2 regions of the Metabacillus sediminis genome follow, and region 2 is predicted to be linked to the other one. Evidence: riboswitches for the same ligand, from Rfam matches in the RefSeq annotation. Region 2 holds a riboswitch; the other holds the start of a gene.

Region 1 (5,972 bases), 1.9 Mb from region 2:
TCCAATTTTAAAAGCGAAAAGAGCTTAGAAAACTCACTTTCCAGACTCCCCCTTTTGTTTGTTCGAAAAACTATTTGTGCCTCTCTGATGCCAATTCATCTACCTTCTCTTCAATCCTCTGAAGTCTAGCATTTCTGCTTTTCATTCCTTTAACGAACTTTACTGCAAACACAATGACAGCTGCAGCGAAACCGATAAGGATTAAAAAGGAAGCAAGCTGAAAAATGATATCGCCTATATTGTAATGCGCCTGAATAGTTGCCAGCATTGAAGTCTCTCATCTTAAAAAGCAAAGAGCCGATCAAATTGCTAATCAGCCCTTCCCTTTTTATTTTTTTAAATGATAAGGTACGGTAGTAATAATTACGTTCCTTCTATAAAGCAGGAATGCACGAATCAATAAGCTGGATTGATTGTGAAGAATATTGTGCCAGCCTTTTTTCGGGATAAATTGCGGGATGACCACTGTAACCTTGTAGTTGGATTCTCTCGCTTTTTTCTCCACCGTATCGACGAATTTCGTTAATGGATTAATGATGCTGCGGTAATGGGATTGCAGGGTAACAATCCGAACATCCGGCTGCCATTTTTTCCATTTTTCTTCAAACTTCCTCTCATCCTCGCGTTCAAATGAAATATACACAGCGATGATTTGATCCGGAGATAGAGATTTAGCATAGTTTAATGAATTTTCAACGACATGTGTGATCCCCGCAACAGGTACGATGATGACGTTCCCTTCAATTGGAACGGCCGGCTCGCACGTGGAAATTCTCAACTGGTCCCCAACAGCATCATAATGCTTCCTGATCTGGTGGAAAAGCAAGATAATGATTGGCAGGAACACCAGAATGGACCAAACCTGCCCGAATTTTGTTAAAAAGAAAATAATGGTTACAATGAAGCAGATCACTGCCCCAGTTGTATTGATAATAAATTTAGGCATCCAGCCTGCTGGTTTTTCACGCAGCCATTTTACCATCATTCCAGTTTGGGAAAGAGTAAATGGAATAAATACTCCAACTGCATAAAGCGGAATCAGGTGCTCTGTCTGCCCTTTAAATGCGATAATAAGGATAATAGACAAAATGGACAGAATGATAATTCCATTTGAATAGCCTAATCGGTCACCACGAACCGTAAACATCCTGGGGATGAACTTATCCTTCGCAAGATTTACTGCAAGAAGCGGGAATGCGGTGTAGCCTGTGTTCGCCGCTAAAATTAAGATCAGGGCAGTTGTCCCCTGAATAAAGTAATACATGAAGTTCCTGCCGAAGGTTTCTTCCGCAATTTGAGAAACGACCGTTACCTCTGCATTTGGAATAATTCCATAGTAGTAAGCTAAAAACACAATTCCAGTAAACAGAATCGCGAGCAGGGTTCCCATTGCGATTAGGGTTTTAGCCGCGTTATTAGGCGCGGGATTCTTAAAATTGGGAATCGCATTGGAAATTGCTTCAACCCCTGTCAGGGCTGAACTTCCTGATGCGAATGCTCTCAGTAAAATGAATAAACTGATTCCTGCAACAGGAGTACCGACCGGCGTATGGAGATCAGGTGATACATGACCTGTTAATATATTGTATATTCCCGCACCAATCAAAATGAATAAGGCAAAAACGAACAAGTAAACAGGATAAGCCAAAACAGAAGCAGATTCCGTTACTCCTCTTAAGTTTAATATAGTCAAAAGGATCACAAAGACAATGGCAATCTCAACATTGTAGGGATGCAAAGCCGGAAACGCAGATGTAATAGCATCCGTACCTGCAGAAACACTTACCGCAACCGTTAATATATAATCAACCAGCAAGGAACCGCCGGCAATCAGCCCCGGATTGACACCAAGGTTGTTTTTCGAAACAACATATGCTCCTCCTCCGTGAGGATACGCAAATATAATTTGACGATAGGATAATATAAGAGCTGTCAGTAGAACCAATACGCCTAATGCAATCGGAATCGAATACCAGAAGGCTGCTGCACTAATTGTCACAAGGACAATTAAGATCTGCTCCGGACCATATGCAACAGAAGACAGGGCATCAGATGAAAGGATGGCCAGAGCCTTCTTTTTGTTAAGCTTCTGTTCACCGAGCTCACCTGACTTTAATGGCCGCCCGATTAGAAGCCTTTTTAATGAATGAATCAAATTTTTCACCGCCATATAGTAGTAAACTTAAGTTGCCCTTTTTTACCCGTAAAAAATTAAAATCCTAACAATAAAAATGCCTGCAAGTCATCATTAACAGACTTGCAGACATGTAAATTCCTGTCTCACAAGCTCCACCTTCCTTCTCATATAACGCTGACGAGGTTAGCTGCCGGATTCGGGCCATTGAGTAGCCCTACCTGTTAAGGATTCACCCCAAGGATTCATTATGTAAAAATCCATTTGTAACGGGTCCCCCGCATCACACGATTTAAGCGATTTAGAAACATGAAACCGTTGATTATCATACTCCCCTCAATAGGAAATGTAAATAAAAATTTTCGCTTTATTTTCGAATGGCTAAATAGAAATAAAAACGTTCCGAATCGGAAACAATAAATCATAAAAAGATTGGAGGAAAGACCATGTTTAAAGAAAAGAAACCATTATTAACTGATGAATTCTTAGACGCTGTAGAAAAGGAAATCTCGGATTTATTCGGAGTTCAATCAATTGAGGATAATGAGATGCCATCAGAGGGCGCACTGGCTGATCAATAAAAAAGAGCATCAGGAGAAGATGCTCTTTTTACAAATACCGTGACTATTTTATTTCAAATTCCGCTGCCAGATCAGCCTTCATGTTTAACTCGTTTTGAACGTCCTTAACCACTCTGTATTTTCCGGCAGGCAGCTCCGATGTATTCAGCGTTAATGTTTGGGATTCTCCAGGAAGTATGTTAACTCCTACACTATTAAATGCCATATCGAGATTGACCAGTTTCCATTTCCATCCCGTCCATTTTTCGTAATGATACGATACTCCTGTTAATAATTCCTGCGGACCGTAATTTTCCAGTGTTAATTGAAGGCTGTCCGATTTCGTTATCTGTTTTTTATTTAAGGATACCTTTGCATTGATTTCCGCTGTTGGGACGTAAATGAGCTCAACGGCTGTATCCTCTACCTGTCCTTTATCCCCGAGAATTTCAATACTGAGCACATACAGAGCATTTTCTTTGTCAGGCAGTCCAGTAGAGAAGTTTTCCATTTTTGCTGTTTTTTCCGCAATCAATTTAAATTTTTTGTAATTCCGATCTCTTTCCGTCAGCTGATACCGGATGGTTTTCTCTGCAGAAGACACTTTTAGCACAGCATGTACAGGGGATTTCGCCGACATATAGTACCCCGAGGTGTCAAAGTGGAAACCTCCTCTTCTTTTAAAATACTTTCCGGTATGCGGACCGTATTCTGTTTTTTTGTGAATATTGCCTGGCCAAACAAAGTATTCATGTTCCTTGCCAGGAGCTCCGATTTGAGAAGGCAGCTGATCCTCAGCAGAAGCTGATCCTTGAGCTTCCTTAGTTGAACAACCGGACAGTGCCAATAATGCAAACATGAAAAAGGCCATGATTTTTTTTAGCTTCATGAATTCTCTCCCTTATTTAGTAGTCGAATCGCTTCCAATGAAAGCAGAAACAGGAGTAAGGAAAAAGCGTTACATTATCAAATTAGTCGACTTCGGATGGTAAAAGTTTCAAAATCAGCCATTTAACCGCTCATTTCTTGTGCTGTCTGCCTCCCTTTGCCTATAATGACGATAAAGAGGTGAAGAATTTGAAGGCGGATCATTGGCTTTATGTTTTTTTTCTTATTTGGTACGGCTGCGGTGTTATTTTGCTTGGATTTGACATTCTGCCTGTTTGGCTAGAATGGGCCAACGTTGTGTTTCTCATAGTAGCCGGAATTCTTGGAGGAGTATATTTTCATCATACATACGGCCCGAAAATGGGGATTGGCTTATCATTGACGGTCATCCTTCTTTCTATTTTCGCTGAGCATCTGGGTGTGGAATACGGAATCCTTTTCGGCGACTACTATTATACAAAGGATTTCGGTCCTCAAATTCTGGGCGTTCCGGTTGCGATCGGCTTTGCATGGCTCATGGTGATTGGCGGTTCACACGCTATTTTAAAAGCCGTTCTCCCCCATGCTCCCATAATCGTTTTCAGTGCGATTGGCGGGCTGCTGGCAGTATTGATTGACTTAATCATCGACCCGGTCGCAGCTGAAGTAAAGGAATACTGGGTTTGGACAGCGGAAAGTTTTTATTACAACATCCCGTTTTCAAATTTTTCCGGATGGTTCATTACGGCGTTTGTTCTCCATTTGATTATTGGGCTGGCGGGAAAAGAGCGCTACACACCCGTTCCGCTTTGGCAAAACCGGATTACGGCTGTTTACTTTTTAGTGCTATTTATGTTCGCACTGCTGGCGGCCCTTCATTCCCTCTGGCTCGCTGTCGGCTTCTCCATGGTTCCTGCTGTGCTCGTACTGGCAAGCTATATTTTCTCAGTAAAGAGGGGTTCACATGATCGAAGCCAGCAAAAGCAAGTGGTTTGATTTTGGATTTTCCCAATATACAAAAAGGCTGTTCAAACATCATTTTAAAGGAATCTATATACATACTGAAGAAAACCTGCCCGTGAATGCACTGTGGTGTGCAAATCACAGCACCTGGTGGGATGGCCTTGTCCTTCATTATATAAACTGGACGGTGCTTAGACAGGATTTCAATATCATGATGCATGAGAAGGGCCTTAGGGATTTTCCCTACTTCCGCCGGCTGGGAGCGTTTTCTGTGAACCGGGAAAACCCGAGAGATATTATTCAATCGGTTAAATATGGAGGATCGCTCCTTAAAGAAGGCAAGAGTGTCGCCATTTTCCCACAGGGAGACGAAAGACATCTTGAACAGCGCCCTTTAGAATTCCTATCAGGAATCATAGCCATGGCTGAGATCAGTCCGGAAACACCGATTCTGCCGATTGCCCTTTACTATTCATTTGGATCCGAAAAGAAACAGGAGCTATATATTGCCATCGGCGAGCCGATTGCCTATTTAGATTTGGGCGGCAGCCGGAAAGAAAAAACAAGAATTCTTGAAGATCTGTTTACCGCTGGGCTTGACGAGCTGAAAAGGAAAGTCATTTCACGTGATACAAACGATTTTCTAAACATTCTTTGAAGGAGAAGGAAAGCGATGAAAAAAGCCGTAGTGATCGGAGCGGGCCTTGGCGGTCTTTCTGCAGCCATTACCCTTGCCAGTGAAGGCTGGGACGTTACCGTTGCCGAAAAAAACAGTCATCCGGGCGGAAAAATGATGCCTGTGAAACTCGGATCCTTCCACTTTGATTTTGGACCAAATACAATAACAATGCCTCAGGTTTTTGAAGAGGTTTTTCATAAGGCCGGCAAAAAAATGCAAGATTACTTGGAAATGGTGAAGCTGCAAAAACATACGGTAAATTATTTTCCGGATGGGAACGTCTTTTTCCTCAGCAGTGACAAAGCGACTATGAAGCAGCAGCTCCGGAATCTGGATCCAAAGGGATACAGGAATTACGACCGGTTCATTTCTGAGATTACAAGATTATACGGACTGTCAGAAAAACACTTTTTCCCCAGAATGTTTAAAAGTGTGCTGGATTACACCTCACCAAGCCTCAGCTATGCATTCATGCGCGTCCGCCCTCTTGAAACGATGGACCATTTTTTCAGAAAATACTTTGGCAATGAACAGGTCATTCAGGCATTTAACAGGTATGCGACCTATATCGGTTCATCGCCCTATCAATCTCCGGCAACGTTTGCGATGATTGCTTATCTGGAGCTCGTGCAGGGAGTATTTTACATTAAAGGCGGAAATACAAAGATTGCAGAAGCTTTTTATGAATTGGCCAAGGAAATGGGTGTCCAATTCATGATGAATACAAAGGTTCAGGAGCTGCAGATTTCGAATAAACGCATTAATACGG
Region 2 (5,972 bases):
AATGGATCCAGCCAGCCAAAACAGAACCTGATCCAGAGCTGCTTCATTTACAACCAGCAAGCCCTGAGTAAGTGAACTGAAGAGCGCAGCCATTGCAGCTCCCGCCAGCGTCAGCTTTACAGGCGTTAACCCCTCCCTGCCCATCGATCCAATAAAATAGACCGTTAAAGCAGCAGCGGCAGCACCAAGGAAAGAAAGCCACGTAAATGCCTGCAGAGATGAAACATGAAAAATTGATACGGCAGCGACTACAAAAAATCCCGCTCCCGCATTAATTCCAAACACCCCTGGGGAAGCAAGCGGGTTTTTCGTTAGCGCCTGCATGATGGCGCCTGCCATTGCAAGACTTGCCCCAACCAGAGCAGCAATTAAAGCACGCGGAAGCCTGACTGATGTAATGATAATATGTTCATTAGAGCCGTTAAAATCGGTAAATGCCTTGAATGCAATTGTCCAATTCGTACGCGCATAACCGTACACAATACTCGCACACATGGCAGCGGCAAGGATTAAAAACAGCCCTAATAATAGAATGAATTTTTGTGAGTGTGACTTAAGCAGCATATTTTTTCTCCGTATTTTGATCATCAGTTTTTGACTTTTCAAGTCTACGGTTATTGTAACAAATGAGAATGAATTTGAAAATCATTTTCAATTACGTGTTGACATCGCATACAAAAGCGACTTATTATTTTACTTGTAAATGAAAATCATTATCATATGGGGGGTTTATAGATGAGTCGTACATACAGAAAATCCTGGTTTAGCATCACCGCATTAATTCTTGCTCTTACCCTGCTGCTGGCAGCCTGCGGCGGCAATACAGAAAGTAAAAAGGAAGAAGCGAGTCCAGAAGAAGGGTATCAAGTGAAGCATGCCATGGGCGAAGCAAAAATCCCGAAAAAGCCTGAACGGGTTGTTGTTTTAACAAATGAAGGGACTGAAGCAGCGCTGGCAATGGGGGTTAAACCTGTTGGAGCGGTTCAATCCTGGCTTGGAAATCCTTGGTACGATCATATTAAGGACGATATGAAAGATGTGAAAGTAGTAGGAACAGAAAGTGAAGTTAACGTAGAGGCCATTGCTGCCCTAAAGCCTGACTTGATTATCGGAAATAAAATGCGCCAGGAAGCGGTTTACGAAAAATTGAGCGCCATCGCGCCGACTGTCTTCGCCGAAACGCTTCGCGGGGATTGGAAGGAAAACTTCTCCCTTTATTCCAAGGCTTTGGATCGTGAAGAAGAAGGAAAGAAAGTCATTGCAGAATTCGATGCACGAATTGACTCCATCAAAAAAGAAGGCGGAGATAAACTTTCCCAAAAGGTTTCAGTCGTCCGCTTTATGGCAGGAAAAACCCGCGTTTATTACAAGGACACGTTCTCAGGAGTTATCTTTGATCAGCTGGGAATCAAGTACCCTGAAGCAACGGATAAGCTGTTTGCTGATAATCAGGAAGATCTGTTTGTAAGAGAAGTAGGCAAGGAAGCGATCCCGCAAATGGATGGAGATTTGCTCTTCTATTTCACTTATGCTCCTGAGGGAGATACAGAAGCGGTAAAAACAGAAGAAGAATTCACAAAGGACCCTCTTTGGCAAAACCTTAGTGCTGTGAAAAACGGCAAAGCCTACAAAGTTGATGATGCCATTTGGAATACAGCAGGCGGTGTTTTGGCTGCAAACAAGATGCTGGATGAAATTGAACAATACATCGTTAAAAAATAATGCTGCTAAAAGCTGAAGGGAACTCTCCTTCAGCTTTTTTGATATCAGAAAGGAATACAGTTTTTCTCCTTGGGGTAAGGATAGAATAGACACTTAAGGAAACGGCTGGTGAAAATATGGGGCAGGCAGCACTATGGGGCGCTTTTGCGGGATCGTCCATTTTAATTGGCGCGCTATTAGGAATGCTTAAACGAATTCCTCCGCGGATGGTTGGATGGATCATGTCATTTGGAACAGGAGTCTTGATTGGGGCTGCTTCATTTGATCTGCTGGAAGAGTCTTTGGATGGAGGAGGAATCACTTCAACGACGATAGGCTTCATTGCAGGCGCATTGCTTTTTACGGTAAGCGAGCTCATTATTGCAAACAAAGGCGGGCATCAGAGAAAGCGGTCCAAGGAAAACCCTGAAAATCATTCCGGGGTATCAATTTTTATAGGAACAATTATTGATGCCGTTCCTGAATCGGTCATTATTGGAGTAAGTATTCTGCAGCAAGGCTCAGTTAGTGTTTTGATGGTAATTGCTGTGTTCATCAGTAATTTTCCTGAAGGATTATCCAGTACAACTGGTTTGATAAAAGATGGGTATTCGCGAAAGAAAATTTTATTTATGTGGGTAATCGTAGTTGTCCTAGCTACGGTCAGTTCATTGCTCGGCTACTCCCTTCTGCAAAATGCTTCACCTGTTTTCACGGCTTCAATAGGTGCCTTCGCTGCTGGTGGAATTATCGCAATGGTTGCTTCCACTATGATGCCGGAAGCCTATGAAGAAGGAGGTCCTGTCGTGGGAATGATTACTTCTTTAGGTGTTCTCTGCTCGATGATTTTATCTCAGCTATAAGTAAACAAAGTCCGCTTATTACAAGCGGGCTTTGTTTATACGGCTGAAACTTATCTTTCATTATCCAGTTAAGATATCCTCTTTCGGGTAACGCACAATCTCATTTCCAGAAGGTGTAGCAAGAGAATAAATAAGAGTTAACGGTCCAAGCTTGCCGAGGAACATAATAAATACGAGAACGATTTTACCAAAGTCTGTAAAGTTAGCCGTAACTCCCATAGAGAGCCCTACTGTACCAAATGCTGAGACTACTTCAAATACAATTTCCAAAAACGATTCATTTTCTGTAATCGTCATCAGGAAGACTGCTCCCATGATAAAAAGGATGGATATGATGGTAATGGATAGAGCTCTTACAATGTAACCTCCATCAAGAGCACGTCTGCCAATGGTGATTTCCTTTCTCCCCTTTAAGAAGGTCAGGGTAGCCAGAAAAATAACAATAGCTGTGGTCAGTTTGATTCCGCCCCCTGTTGAAGCACTTCCCGCTCCTATGAACATTAGAATCATGACAAAAAAGAGAGATGCTTCATGCATGGCTCCGATATCAAGTGTATTGAACCCTGCAGTTCTTGGAGAAACGGCCTGAAACCAGGATGCCCACAGCTTATCTCCCAGTGAGAGCCCTCCAAGCGTACCAGGGTTTCCATATTCCAGAACAAAAAGAATCAGCATAGATACAAGATTAATTACAAGTGTTGCAACCAGCATAATTTTTGTATGCAGGCTGAATTTTTTGAACTTCTTCTTCTGCCACATATCCACCAGCACAGTAAAACCAATTCCTCCCACAATAAACAGGCCGCTAATAACGATATTGATAATCGGGTTCCCAACATAGTTGATTAAGTTATTAGAGAAAAGTCCGAATCCTGCATTATTAAAGGCAGAAATTGCGTGGAAAAATCCATAGAACAAACCTTTTTTCCATCCTAGTTCAGGAACCCATACAATAGATAAAAAAATCATGGCAACAAATTCAATAGCAAATGCAAATATGAACATATACTTCACAAGCCGGATAACCCCGCCTATGTTCGTCTGATTCAATGCCTGCTGCATCACAATCCGGTCTTTAATCCCCACTTTTCTTCCAAGCATCATGTAGATCAGGACGGCAAATGACATGATTCCCAAGCCGCCAATCTGAATCAGCAGAGCAACAACGGTTTGACCAAACGTAGTAAACGCTGTGCTCGGATCTACGGAGGAAAGACCTGTTACAGTCATAGCAGATGTAGCGACAAACAATGAATCGACCCATGAGATTCCTTGAGTAGTGGATATCGGAAGTTTTAGCAGACAAGTGCCGGCAGCAATACCAATAGCAAATGTTAGAACAAGCAGTTGCGAAGGTTTAAGTTTAATGACTTTAGGCATCTTCATTCGCTACATTCCTTCCTCTTCAAAACGGGCTATATCTTTATTTTTTCCGATAACAAGCAGGATATCACCTTTTTCCACCGTTTCTTCAGCTGCTGGAGAAACAATCATATCTTCATTTCTCTGGATCCCAACGATATTGCAGGCGAATTTGGCCCGAATGTCCAGGTCATTTAAGGATTTACGGTTTATTTTATCAGTTGCGACTAATTCCACCATACTATGCTCTTTTGATAGCTCAATATAATCAATCATTTTTTCTGAAATGATATGGTGGGCAATTCTTTTCGCCATATCCCGTTCCGGATGAATGACACGTGTAACTCCGATTTTTTCAAGCACCCGCTGATGGTAATCATTTTGCGCCTTTGCCCATACCTCGGATATTCCAAGCTCTATAAGCAGTAAGGAAGTTAAAATACTTCCCTCAATATCGTCTCCCAATGAAACAAAAGCGTGATCCACATTACTGACCCCAAGCTGCTTCAGCGCTTCCTCATCCATGGAATTCGCCTGAACGGAATGGGTAGCATATGGTGCGTATTGATGGACCTTATCTATATTTTTATCAACAGCCAGGACCTCCCTGCCCAGATCATGAAACTCTTTTACAAGACTTCCGCCAAACCTTCCTAGTCCGAAAACAGCAAATTGTTTACTCACTGATGAAATCTCCCTTTATGTAGAATCCTTAAAAAATGCACAAAAAAGCACAGAGGAGTGTCCCTGTGCCGTTTACGAACACAAGTTTCATCTGCCTCTCCATTACGCTTACGAGGTTAGCTGTCGGGTTAGGGCATGAAGTAGCCCTTTCTAATAAGAAGAATTCACCCCAAGTGAAGGCAATAGCCACCACACAATAACGGGTCCCCCGCTCCAAAAGGATTGAGCGATAAAGGTAAGTGAAACATATAATTTTGAATGGTACGAAAGTATCTTACCTTTGATTGATTCGATAGTAAAGAGTAAAAATGTCCTTAAACCAAACAAAGATTGTTAAATTGTTTTTATTTGACGATCATACAGATAACATGCTCTTATAACCGGCCTAGTCCTTCTTCCTTCCATCTATTTAAGCCTCTTACTTTTGCAGGTATTTTTAACCTGGCCGTTCCCGCTTTTAAAAGAAAAGCTAAGTTAATATCTGCTATTCATTCATCAGCAGCATACATTAACTTAGCCAAAAGAAAAAACCCTGCAAACATCGGCAGAGTTTAAATGGTTTTGCGTTTTTTTGAACTTTTAGCAAAAAGATAAACGGCCATAACCAAAATAAAAATAATAACAATCGGAATAATAAATGGCTGGGCATATTCCTTAATATGCATCCAATTGCTTCCCAGCTGTATACCCAAAAACAGAAAGAGAATGGTCCACGGAATAATAGCAGCGATTGTATAAAGAGTAAACTTCCAGACAGGCATTTTAGCGATCCCCGCCGGAATGGAAATGGCATGTCTTACAACCGGAATAAACCTTGCTGAAAAAATAACACCGGTTCCATATTTTTCAAACCATTCTTCTGACATATCAAGGTGCTTCTTTTTAATGAGAAGATATTTACCGTACTTTTCAAGAATTGGCCGGCCTCCAAAATACCCAAGCCAATACAGGAAAAGCTGAGCAAAAGTCCCTCCGATCACTCCGGCTATAACCGCTCCAAACATTTCGATTCTTCCCAATGAGATCAGATAGCCCCCATATCCCAGGACAATTTCGCTCGGGATGATTTCAATCATCAGACCGATAGCAATCCCGAAATACCCCAAATCCGCTAACATTTCTAAAATACCAAATATAAATTCTTTCATTTGACGCTCCTTTGCTTTTCAAACAATCTTATATTCTACTATACGCCCGAAGCGGACAAGTATTCAACCTTATATTTATTGGTGAAGCATGAAAAAACCTGCAGCATGCCGGCTGCAGGTTTTTCCTATTACGTACTCTCCGCTATTTTATTATCGGGAGGTATACTCCCATTTTTCTTTTCCGATTCGGCTACAATTACCGCACACGCAGCAT

Evidence for each region. Region 2 has a riboswitch for cyclic di-AMP ahead of WCV65_RS17640 (TrkA family potassium uptake protein). Riboswitches for the same ligand answer to the same signal wherever they lie in the genome.
Region 1: it holds a riboswitch for cyclic di-AMP, as region 2 does, so the genes downstream of both, WCV65_RS06435 (APC family permease) here and WCV65_RS17640 (TrkA family potassium uptake protein) in region 2, are expected to answer to the same signal.

What each region holds. Positions count from the first base shown of each region.
Region 1 covers NZ_CP147407.1:1,207,569-1,213,540, reverse strand. Annotated here, with positions in the region: gene WCV65_RS06440 (hypothetical protein) at 71-268, opposite strand; gene WCV65_RS06435 (APC family permease) at 329-2,155, opposite strand; cyclic di-AMP (ydaO/yuaA leader) riboswitch at 2,294-2,443, opposite strand; gene WCV65_RS06430 (hypothetical protein) at 2,581-2,715, shown strand; gene WCV65_RS06425 (immunoglobulin-like domain-containing protein) at 2,759-3,583, opposite strand; gene WCV65_RS06420 (carotenoid biosynthesis protein) at 3,772-4,557, shown strand; gene WCV65_RS06415 (lysophospholipid acyltransferase family protein) at 4,526-5,182, shown strand; gene crtI (phytoene desaturase family protein) at 5,198-5,972, shown strand, end outside.
Region 2 covers NZ_CP147407.1:3,368,030-3,374,001, forward strand. Annotated here, with positions in the region: gene WCV65_RS17620 (iron ABC transporter permease) at 1-564, opposite strand, end outside; gene WCV65_RS17625 (iron-siderophore ABC transporter substrate-binding protein) at 736-1,722, shown strand; gene WCV65_RS17630 (ZIP family metal transporter) at 1,839-2,564, shown strand; gene WCV65_RS17635 (TrkH family potassium uptake protein) at 2,625-3,950, opposite strand; gene WCV65_RS17640 (TrkA family potassium uptake protein) at 3,954-4,610, opposite strand; cyclic di-AMP (ydaO/yuaA leader) riboswitch at 4,701-4,849, opposite strand; gene WCV65_RS17645 (DedA family protein) at 5,162-5,758, opposite strand; gene WCV65_RS17650 (dicarboxylate/amino acid:cation symporter) at 5,887-5,972, opposite strand, start outside.